DNA from 2 places in the Shewanella sp. W3-18-1 genome. Region 2 is predicted to be linked to the other one. Evidence: predicted binding sites of a transcription regulator. Region 2 holds the regulator's gene; the other holds the start of a gene.
The links. The regulator MetJ, encoded in region 2, represses methionine synthesis genes. The targets are predictions, from matches to a motif close to TAGACGTCTAGACGTCTA.
Positions count from the first base shown of each region.

Region 1: metE (5-methyltetrahydropteroyltriglutamate--homocysteine S-methyltransferase) is a predicted target of MetJ. The motif match lies at 2,716-2,733, and genes of this name have one in related genera.

Region 1 is NC_008750.1:855,084-861,048, reverse strand. Features, by position in the region: gene metE (5-methyltetrahydropteroyltriglutamate--homocysteine S-methyltransferase) at 335-2,605, opposite strand; gene SPUTW3181_RS03985 (LysR family transcriptional regulator) at 2,806-3,711, shown strand; gene SPUTW3181_RS03980 (HDOD domain-containing protein) at 3,787-4,515, opposite strand; gene SPUTW3181_RS03975 (hypothetical protein) at 5,210-5,965, shown strand, end outside.
Region 2 is NC_008750.1:4,058,852-4,064,816, reverse strand. Features, by position in the region: partial or broken gene phsA (thiosulfate reductase PhsA) at 1-1,030, shown strand, start outside; gene SPUTW3181_RS18460 (4Fe-4S dicluster domain-containing protein) at 1,043-1,609, shown strand; gene nrfD (NrfD/PsrC family molybdoenzyme membrane anchor subunit) at 1,612-2,559, shown strand; gene SPUTW3181_RS18450 (sulfite exporter TauE/SafE family protein) at 2,665-3,408, opposite strand; gene metJ (met regulon transcriptional regulator MetJ) at 3,551-3,865, opposite strand; gene metB (cystathionine gamma-synthase) at 4,078-5,241, shown strand; gene SPUTW3181_RS18435 (bifunctional aspartate kinase/homoserine dehydrogenase II) at 5,253-5,965, shown strand, end outside.

The sequences.
Region 1 (5,965 bases), 1.5 Mb from region 2:
AACTAAAAAGCCGCAAGCATATTGCTCACGTAGAAAGATTAAATTATGTAGGTAGTATATAGAGTTAATATAAGACAGTAGACGAAGGAAATGTCGTTAACAGGTAAAGATTTGCAAATATCTGTGTAGATAGTTACAAGGCAAACACGGTTGAGTGGTGCTTAGGCTGTAATGCCAATTTAGTGCGATACCGAATCGACGGGTTGTAGATTATCGGGGTCTATATTCCTCAAACAGGCGAAACATGGTAAGTCGATAACTCAAGGATTAAAGCGGATGCATAAACATCCGCCTTCTATCTTATTGATATTATTGATAATCAATAAGTGAACAATTAACCTAGTCGGCGACGTAGTTCCCGTGTGGCATCGACCATGTTTTTTAAGGCGGGTTCGACTTCATCCCAAGTGCGGGTTTTTAGGCCACAATCTGGGTTGACCCACAGCTGACGTACGGGCACTTTTTGTGCCGCTTTCTCGATTAAGTGCACCATGGCCTCCACACTTGGGGTGTTTGGCGAATGAATATCATACACACCGGGGCCAATTTCATTGGGATATTCAAAGTCTTCGAAGGCGTTGAGTAACTCCATCCGTGAACGCGAAGTCTCGATAGTGATCACATCGGCATCCATGGCAGCAATCGCGGCAATTGTATCGTTAAACTCGCTGTAACACATGTGGGTGTGGATTTGAGTCTCATCAATCACCCCAGCAGCGCTGAGTTTAAAGGCATTCACCGCCCAATCTAAATAGGCTTGCCACTCACTTTGTTTCAATGGCAGACCTTCACGGAAGGCGGGCTCATCGATTTGTATAATGCCAATACCGGCATTTTGTAAGTCCACCACTTCATCACGGATCGCCAGCGCCAGCTGAGTCGCAATCACATCGCGGCCGATATCTTCACGGGCGAATGACCAATGCAGAATCGTCACAGGGCCAGTCAGCATGCCTTTTACAGGCTTGTCGGTGAGACTTTGGGCAAACTCGGCCCAATCAACCGTCATCGCCTTTGGACGACTAACATCACCATAGATCAACGGCGGCTTAACACAGCGTGAACCATAGCTTTGCACCCAACCATTTTTGGTAAAGCCAACGCCCGCAAGCTGCTCACCAAAATATTCCACCATATCGTTGCGCTCGGCCTCACCATGAACCAGCACATCGATACCGAGTTTAAGCTGGCGGTCGATAGTATCGCGGGTGACTTGTTGTAATTGCTCAGTATATTGTGCATCACTCAGCTCGCCCTTGCGCCAGCGACTGCGTAGTCCACGGATTGCCGGTGTTTGTGGGAAGGAACCAATGGTGGTGGTCGGCAACAGAGGTAAACGGTATTTCTGCTGCTGCACTGCTTGGCGTACGCTGAAATCACTGACGCGCTCATAATCGGCAGATGTCAACGCGGCAACGCGGGCAATCACTTGACTGTCGGCGGCCTGCGCTTTCGCCTCACGGCGTGCCAAACAGGTTTGCACAATCTCTTTTGCCGCGACCGATTCAGGTGCCAGTAGCAATTGGCGCACATTGGCCAGCTCGAATAATTTCTGCTTCGCAAACGCGAGTTGTTGACGCAGCGCGGGCTCAAGCGTGGCTTCCACCTCTAAATCCACAGGGCTGTGCAGGAGTGAGCAAGAAGTACCGATCCACAAGCGATCTCCGAGATCACGGGCAACCGCGCCTATGCGTTCGGCAATCAAATCCGCCTCTGCCGCCCACACGTTGCGGCCATTGACCACACCCGCCGACAAAATTTGATCTTGACCAAGCGCATTAGCAAAGACTGCCAATTGATCCGGCGCTGTGACTAAATCGATATGCAACCCCGCGACCGGCAAGGCCGATACCAGCGCTTGATGGTGTGCGATACCGCCGTAATAACTGGTAAGAAGGATCTTCACCTTCGCAGTGCTGAGGGCTTGATACGCCTCAGTGATCGCCGCTTGCCATTCACCATCTAACTCCAATGCGAGAATAGGCTCATCGAGCTGTACCCATTGCACACCCTGAGCAGCAAAACGCGCCAAAATGTCAGCATAAGCAGCTAATAAATTGGGTAATAAGCTTAACTTATCAAACTCTTGGCCCACAGTTTTAGCAAGGAACAAGTAGCTAACAGGGCCGAGTAGCACAGGTTTGGCTTTATAGCCTAGCGCTTGCGCTTCGCTGACTTCCTCAAAAAACTGCTCATAGGCAATCGAAAACACTTGGTTTTGGCTGAGCTCAGGTACTAGATAGTGATAGTTAGTATTGAAATACTTGGTCATTTCAGAGGCTGGCGCATCTTGGCCCGTTGGCGCTCTGCCGCGGGCAACACGGAATAAAGTATCGAGATCGATTGCTCCTTCACCACGATGACGCTCAGGAATGGCATTTAAAGTCGCGCTTAAGGTCAGCACTTGATCATAAAAGGCAAAATCACCTACGGGAACTTGCTCAATGCCAGCAGCAGCTTGCCACTGCCAATGGTTGCGGCGAAGTTCACTCGCCACTTCACGCAATTGTGCCTGAGTGCTCTCACCACGCCAGTATTTTTCTAAGGCAAATTTCAATTCACGACGACGCCCGATACGGGGAAACCCAAGACTATTTAATTGCATACCATATCTTCCTTTATTTGAGATAAGCCATATTCGGCACTTGCACCCACCAGATTGTTTTCTCTTGGCACTTTTCAGCATTTCAGCCTTGATAAATAACAATGGGCGTCTGGACGTCTAGAAGTTTATTGTGTTAGTCTCTATCCCAGCAACCGAATTGATTTCAAGCACAACATGAGTGAAATTCACTTGGAGTGAACATGATCGAACTAAGACACCTGCGAACCTTAATGGCCCTGAAAGAAAGCGGCAGTTTGGCGGGCGCGGCCAAAAAACGTTTTGTCACTCAATCCGCCCTCTCCCACCAGATTAAGGAGTTGGAACAACGAATTAACTCACCCATTTTTGTGCGTAAGAGTAAGCCACTGTCATTCACCCAAGAAGGTGCACGCCTGCTGCATCTGGCCGAAGAGATTTTGCCTAAGGTGTTAGAAACCGAGACAGATTTGAAGAATGGGCTGGAAACCGAAACCAATCAGTTGCGCGTCGGCATTGAGTGCCATAGCTGTTTTCGCTGGTTAATGCCTGTGATGGAGCAATTTAGGCAAGATCATCCAGCAGCCGAGTTAGACTTGTCGAGCCGTCACCTGTTCGACTCGCTCAATGCCCTAGAAATGGGTGAACTGGATATTGTATTAACCTCAGATCCTGTGCCTGGGCATTCACTCGCCTACCAGCATTTGTTTGATTTTGAAGTGAAGTTAGTGGTTGCAAAAGATCATCCCTTAGCAAAAGAAGCCTATGTCACCCCTAAGCAATTAGCACACTTGCCTATTATCAGTTATCCGGTGCCGTTGACGCGTTTAGATATTTATCGCCACTTTTTAGAGCCTGCGGGCATAGAGGCGGGCGAGCAAAAAACCTGTGATTTAACCATGATGTTATTGCAACGCATCGCCTGTAAAGACGGCATAGCCGCACTGCCAAGTTGGTCGATAAATGAAGGACATGGACTGAGTCTCGCCACGGTAAAACTCGGCCAAGAAGGCTTAAAACGCCCGCTATTTGGCGCCTATCGCCGCCACAGCGCAAACTCAGCATTGATCCAAAATTGGTTACAACTGGTGGCAAGTGAAGGTTTATCCCGCCAGCATAAATCGAATTGATTCAGATAGTAAGCCCAATAAAAAGCCTGCGAATGCAGGCTTTTTATTGGGCTAATATGCTATCAAATCTAAAAATTACAGCGGATTCATTAATAGTCCACGCATAGATAAGATACGGCGCAGAATTAACCCTGGAGAATTGGGATTTCTAGTCTGACGTAGATTATGGGCAATCATAAATTCTTGACGCAGATCCTGATCTAAATCTAATGATTCAAACGCTTCTATGGTTAAGGTTTGCTGCTGTTTATCAATCAATGACTTAATTACACTTAATGGGAAAGATTGCTCAGCACTAGCATTAAGGTAAGCAAATGCGGTGAGCGCAATAATTTGGCCAAAAACACTAAAGAGCGCTAAGGTTTGTACTTCATCGGGATCAACCTCAACGCCTTCCATACCCACCAAACTGTCTACCGCATCAATCGCAATACTTTCTGTTAATTTCCAATAACCTTGAACTAACTTTTTATAGGGCTGCGGTAGCTCATCGAGGCGTTCTTTAAGGTAGAAAGTGAAAGCATAACGATAAATATTGACCTGCCCTAAACGGATCAACGCTTCTTTTAATGAGCGAGATTTGTGATTTGCCACCACGGCCGCCTGCGCAGAATTACTACGCATTAACATATGTGCCGCCAATGCAGGGTCACTCGAAATAATATCGATCACATTACGAATATCGCCTTCGGCAAGGATCGCTTTTTTAAGGGGAATGAGAATTCCTCTCCGGCCAATCACTTGCTCTTCATTTGCGATGATCGCCCTAACTTGAGTAAAAACCTGTTGCTCAAGATCAGTCATAAGACACTTTTCACCTGTTTACTAAAAATTAAGATGATTCGATTACGACCCATATCATACCCAAAATTCAAAGAATTTCAGCACTTAGTCATTGATTGTGTAATGAAGATAACCATAAATTAATATGGTCATCGGTAACTCAAAGTGACCGCACAAAAAAATGTTTTGTAATCCACTGTTTTAAAAGGCTTTAACTTATACCCGATCCACATTAGTCATACCATTAAGTAAAACACCTCAACACCATTTCTACAACAAAACCAACTTGGTTATAGTTAAGTTACAGCCCATGTTGCTCAACATCTGCACACAAATACAGCGATAACAGCAACCCTAAAAGCTAATCAAAAATAAACGGCTAAACTGAACTCTATCCTGAAAAAACAAAAGCTAAAAACATCAGCACAAATAAACATAACGCATTGAAAAGTAACCACTAACTTCCTAAAAAATAACTTATATTCAAATTAATGCTGAATAACAATCAAAGAAAATAAGTTTAAAACCACCAAAAGATCACAATTACACGCTAAACTCATATCAAAAAACAATCAAATGTGACTAAAATCAACAAAAACAATCTATTTGAAAAGAAAAATTAACTTAAGTATTATGGATAAAATGCGTTTTTTTTGCTCAAAACTCAGAAATGGCAAGCGTTTTGACTGTTTCAGATAACTTAACGGAGAGAAAGATGAGATACAGTAAATTTACAATTGCTTTGTTATGCTTTTTTGTAAGTAACTCGTTCGCCATAGAATTGATAACAACAACTGAAACTCAAGCTGTAAATGAGATCAAGCAAGAATTTGACATTGATAATTTGTTGATATCTGTAAATAATCGATTATCTGAGCATCAACAAAATGAGTATGATTACAAATTACTACTTACAAATATTAAAAATGAAAAAGAGAATTATAATAAAGCAATATTAGAGTTGCCGAATGCAATTTTAAAAGATAATAACGCTAGCAATTATTTCAAACAAATTGAAACCTTAGTTAAAAACATTGACTCACTTGAAAAACAATCTGTCAGTGATGAAATTAAAAATAAAGAAAATTATCAAGAAATATTAAAACAGTACGACATTATCAATAGTAAACGCTTACAGAAAATAGAACAGCTTTCTTCATTAAAAAAGAAAATCGTAAATCGTATTATAACTGAATTATCAAGTGCTGAAAATGTTAAATCTATTGACTTAGAAAGCTCAATGACCTGTTCTAAGTTTCAATCTATAAATGATTGTTTAAAAGACACTGAAAAATATACTGTTAAAAACACTATCAATTCAGATCCTTTCCTTAGCGATAAAAGTGTTCTTCTATCATATAAAGTAATTGATGCAAGTATGAATATGAATGGTGAATTACACTATAAAGTTAATATGACTTTTAAACCGTCATATAACAATAAAATCGAGTCTATGCTCAATGACAAACTT
Region 2 (5,965 bases):
CATTCTCGATGCGACCTTAAGTGCAGTGCCATATCAGTTACACGGCTGGGTGATGTCCCGCACTAACCCAATGCAAACCATGACAGACAGAGCGCGCGTTGTTGAAGCCATGAAAAAGCTCGACTTTATCGCCGTGTGTGATGTGTATATCAGTGAAACTGCGGCCTATGCTGATGTGATTTTACCTGAATCAACCTACCTTGAGCGCGATGAAGAAATTGCCGATAGGTCGGGGAAAAATCCTGCTTACTATGTGCGTCAACGAGTGGTTGAAACACTCGGTGATACAAGACCCTCTTGGCAAATCTTTAAAGACATTGGCAATGAACTGGGCCTCGGTGAGTTTTATCCATGGGACAACATTGAAACCCTGCAATTAATGCAAGTGAACCGCGATACCGCGCTGTTACGCCGAATTAAGGATGAAGGTTTTGTCAGCTTTGGTAAGCCTATTATGTTGCGCGAACCTAAGATGGTTGCCGAGTTTATTAAGGCATACCCCAATGCGCGACCCGCCGATGAAGACGGCACTTACGCCAGTGCACTGACCTTTAAAACCCCAAGCGGCAAAATTGAACTCACCTCCGCTAAAGTTGAAGCGATGGCTCCGGGGCGTGGAGTGATTAAGTTCCGCGAAGTGGCTCTGAAAAAACCAGACGAGCTCTACTTTATCCAAGGCAAAGTGGCTGTACACACCAATGGCGCCACCCACAATATTCCTATGTTGGCGAACCTGATGCCTGATAACGCTATCTGGGTTCACCCAGTGACAGCGGGCAAGTTAGGGATCAGTAATGGCGATCCAATTCGTCTCACCAGTAGCGTAGGTACCGAAGAAGGTCATGCCTTAGTCACACTAGGTATTCGCCCAGATACTGTATTTGCTTATATGGGTTTCGGCTCTAAAAACAAAGAGTTGGTCAGAGCAACGGGCAAAGGTATCCACTGCGGAAACTTACTTCCCCACGTGACAGCACCTGTGTGCGGCATGAATGTGCACACTACGGGTGTCACGCTGGCAAAGCGCTAATCGGAGGCTTAAATGAATAAACGATATGTAATGGTGCACGACGAGAATAAGTGCATCGGCTGCCAAGCTTGTAACGTGGCGTGTCGCAGTGAAAATGGTGTACCTGAAGGTGTTACCCGCCTACAGGTACGTGTCGAAGGCCCCTATGGTGAAATGCCCAATCTGCATTTCAAATACCACAGGGTATCCTGCCAACAGTGTGAAGATGCACCCTGCGTTAAGGTGTGCCCAACGGGGGCTGCCTATGTGGGTGAAGACGGCATTGTTTCTATTCATGCAGATAAGTGTGTGGGTTGTATGTACTGTGTGGCGGCGTGCCCCTACAAAGTACGTTTTATGAACCCAGAAACTAAAGTCGCGGATAAGTGCAACTTCTGTAAAGACACGCGTTTAGCGCGGGGTGAAGAGCCTGCTTGTGTGACTGTGTGTCCAACCGATGCGCTTGTGTTTGGTGATGCCAATGATCCTAAGAGTGAAGTGGCCATCATGCTCAATACCAAAATCACTTACCAAGATAAAACCCATTTGGGCACTAAGCCTAGGGTGTATCGCGTTCCTACCAAAAGAGGGGGGATTTGATTATGAACAATACTTGGGGCGATATGACGCAATATGATCCAGTGACTTGGCATTGGGTTATCGCCGTCTACCTATTTATGGCGGGGTTATCCGCGGGCAGTTTACTGATTGGTATCGGTCTACGTTGGGCGAATAAGGAGCTTAACACAGGGGTTGAAAGCAGTATTCTTAAGGCGGCGGCCATTATTGGGCCTGTAGCGATCAGTTTAGGTTTGGCGTGCTTAGTGTTTGATTTAACCAAGCCATTCCATTTCTGGTTAATCTTGATTAACTACAACTTCCAGTCAGTGATGGCTATTGGGGTGTTGGCGCTGCTGGCTTATTCACCCTTGGCATTTGCCTATGCGATTCTCGTATTGCGTGACGATTTGCCAAAGTGGGGCTTAGGTTTCTTAGTGCCTATTGCTAAGTTACTTATGCCCTTTAGAAAGGTGATTGAAGTATTGCTGTTTGTCCTCGCTATTGGCGTAGGGGCTTACACTGGCTTCTTAATTTCGGCCATGAATGCCTATCCTATGCTCAATACTGCGGTACTGCCTGCACTGTTTTTAGTGTCAGGCTTATCGGCGGGCGCTGCGGCTAACGCGGTACTGGCGTTGCTGATGTTTAAGACAGACAGTCACGATAAAACGCTTGTCAAAATGCACGGTTTAGAATTGCCTGTGATGGCGATTGAAGTCATGTTCCTGTTTATGTTGTTCTGCGCCTTGTACTTTAAAGGTGGTGCTGCGGCTGCAGCACTGGCTTCATTGACAACAGGTGTTTGGGCAAGCGTATTCTGGATTGGCGTAGTGGGTATCGGCTTTGGTATTCCATTGCTGTTTATGCTGCTACCCGCTGCGACTCGCCATACTAAGGGCGCAATGATCATGGTTGCCTGCGCTAGCTTAACGGGCGTGCTCGCACTGAGACACTTTATTGTGTACGCAGGACAAAGCTACTTAAGCTGAGTGTAGATAGGCTTTACATATTGAGAGATAAAGAAAAAGCACTGGCAATGTCAGTGCTTTTTATTGTTTGAATCTTGAGAAGGTTTGCCTGTACAAGCAGGGCACTTATTGGGGTAATAGCTCGATAACCGACTTTACCGTTAACACTAAGGCGCTGATGGCACAGAGGGCTAATGTCGCCATTTTGGTTTTATGTTTATCGATGCGTCCCACGAGTTTACCTGCGACTAAATAACCCAAAATGACTGAGGGTAATAGCATTAAGGAGAGCCATAGGTGTTTGATCTCTAGCAAGCCTGTTACAGCTAAAATACACAGCGCAATCATAGAGCTAAAAATAAAGAAGGCCGATAAAGCTGCGCGGAACTGCGAGGCATCTTTGCCCGCCAATAAAATCGCCATTGGCGGGCCACCAATTGCGGCAATATTGCCGAAAATCCCTGAAACCACACCCGCACTGAAGAGGGTTGCTTTATTAACGGGGAGACTGAATTTATACAGGCTGAGAATAACCGCGATTGTCACAATGGCGGCGATGGATAAACCGAGTATGGGTTGAGGCGCAAACAGCAACAGGCTGGCACCGATAAAACCGCCGGGTACGCGACCGATAAGAGCATATTGCAAGCCATTGAATTCTAAATGACCGCGCTCACGCACTAAGGTAAGTAGCGCGATAGAGAATCCCATCGCAATAACGGGTGCAGGGACAAGCTGCGGATCGACGATATACAACAAGGGGCTAGCAACAACCGCAAGCCCAAATCCAATCAGGCTTTGGGTTAAGGCGCCCATAAACACGATTAGCGAGGCTAAGGCAAGTGTCTGGGGATCTATCATAGAAAACATAGGGTTCCTACATACCCAAAAATCTCAAGATAAACTCATCGCTTGAGATTATGTAGGCATAAACAAAAAGGGATCGTTAACGATCCCTATTGATGAGCAATGTGATCTTGAAAATAACAGCAATCTTGGAAGCGACGAGTCGCTATTCCATGTCTTCCCACTCGATCCCCATTTCGTCCATCAACAACTTGGCTTCGGCGGGAATACTATCTGGGTTGTCTTTTGACAGATCGTCATCGTTAGGCAATGGCTGGCCAGTGTAGGCGTGCAAAAATGCCTCACACAACAGCTCGCTGTTGGTGGCGTGACGTAAATTATTGACCTGACGACGAGTACGTTCGTCCGTAAGGATCTTAAGCACTTTGAGCGGAATCGACACAGTAATTTTCTTTACTTGCTCATTCTTCTTGCCATGTTCAGCATAGGGGCTGATATATTCCCCATTCCATTCAGTCATTGACTCACCTGTTATAACGCTAAATTCGGGGCAGATTTTAAACCCTTACAAACAACAGTCAAATTATTGCTACTATTTCTTAGGGATTGCAAACAGATTTCTTTATGTTTAGACGTCTAAACGTCTTAACGCCTATTGACGATGTGGTTGGGCTTAGGTACATTTAGACGTCCAGACATCTCTATCAGTCTACCGAATTTAGGAGTCCACCCATGGCAGAGCGTCAATTAGCCACACTGGCAGTGCGTCAGGGTATCGAAAGCGATACTCAATATGGTGCCGTTGTGCCACCGATTTATTTGTCGACTAATTACGCCTTCGATGGTCATAACAATCCCCGCGAATTCGATTACAGTCGTTCAGGCAACCCAACGCGCTGCATTTTAGGCGAAGCATTAGCCCAATTAGAAAAGGGCGCCACTGGCATAGTGACGTGCACTGGCATGGCAGCCATCACCTTAGTGACCACCTTACTCGGCCCAGATGATCTCTTGGTTGTGCCCCACGATTGTTACGGCGGTTCCTACCGTTTATTTACCAACTTGGCGAAGAAAGGCCAGTTTAAGCTGATTGTGGTGGACCAAACTGACAGTCAAGCGTTAGCCGCAGCCATAGCGCAGAATCCTAAGATGGTGTGGCTCGAAACCCCATCGAACCCGTTATTGCGTGTGGTGGATATCGAAGCCATTGCTAAGGCGAGCCATGATGTCGGCGCGCTGGTGGTGGTCGATAACACCTTTTTATCGCCGATATTGCAACAACCCCTATTGTTAGGTGCGGATATCGTTATCCATTCCACCACTAAATATATCAATGGTCACAGCGATGTGGTCGGCGGCGCTGTGGTCGCCAAAGATGCGCAAATCGGCGAAAGCTTACATTGGTGGTCGAACACTCTAGGCTTAACGGGGTCAGCCTTCGACAGTTATCTGACCCTGCGCGGCCTACGTACTCTAGCGGTACGCATTCGCGAACATCAAGCCAATGCCCTGCGCATTGTTGAGGTATTAACCCAAAGCCCTGTGGTGAGCAAAGTCTATTACCCTGGTCTTGCGGATCACCCTGGTCACGCCATTGCAGCCAAGCAGCAAAAAGGCTTTGGCGCTATGCTGAGTTTTGAGCTTAAGGGCGACGAGGCCGAAGTGGTGGCCTTTTTAGGTGCATTAAGTTTATTTAGCGTGGCAGAAAGTTTAGGTGGCGTCGAAAGTTTGGTGGCAGTGCCCGCTACTATGACCCACAGAGCCATGGAGCCGCAGGCGCGCTTCGAGGCTGGTATTAAAGACACCCTATTGCGTCTATCGGTGGGTATTGAAGATGCCGCCGATTTAGTTGCAGATATTCAAGCAGGATTAGCCGCCGTTGCGGCTTGTCAGTAGAGGAATAATAGATGGCACGTTGTCACTTACATAAATTTGGTGGCTCCAGTTTAGCGGATGCCGATTGTTATCGTCGAGTCGCCCATATCCTGTTAACCCACGGTCATAGTGATGATCTCGTGGTGGTCTCTGCGGCGGGTAAAAGCACGAATTTCCTGTATAAATTATTAGCGCTGCGTGATGCGGCTCAGCTATGGCAAGAAGAATTACAAGTGCTGATCAGTTACCAACAGGGGTTGATTGAGCAGTTGTTGTCGAATGAACAAGCCCGCGATCTGCGTGAGCGTTTGGCTACTGATAAAGCGCAACTTATCAGCTTGTTATCCTTGGATGCGCGCAATGATTACCAAATCAACCATGTGGTGAGCTTTGGCGAACGTTGGTCGGCACGTTTAATGGCGGCGCTACTGCGCGAATCTGGCGTGGCGGCAAGCCATGTGGATGCCTGTTCAATTTTAGTGGCCGATGAAGCCGCTGTGCCACAAATTCGGGTACAGGAATCCCGCGCTAAAGTACAAGCCCTATTAGCCGCGCATCCCAATGAACGCTTGGTGATCACAGGCTTTATCTGCGCTAACGAGCGTGGCGATACCTTATTACTTGGTCGTAATGGTTCAGATTTTAGCGCTAGCCTGATTGCTAGTCTTGCCGATATCGAGCGCGTGACGATTTGGACCGATGTGGAAGGGGTGTTCAACGCCGATCCTAATAAAATCAACGATGC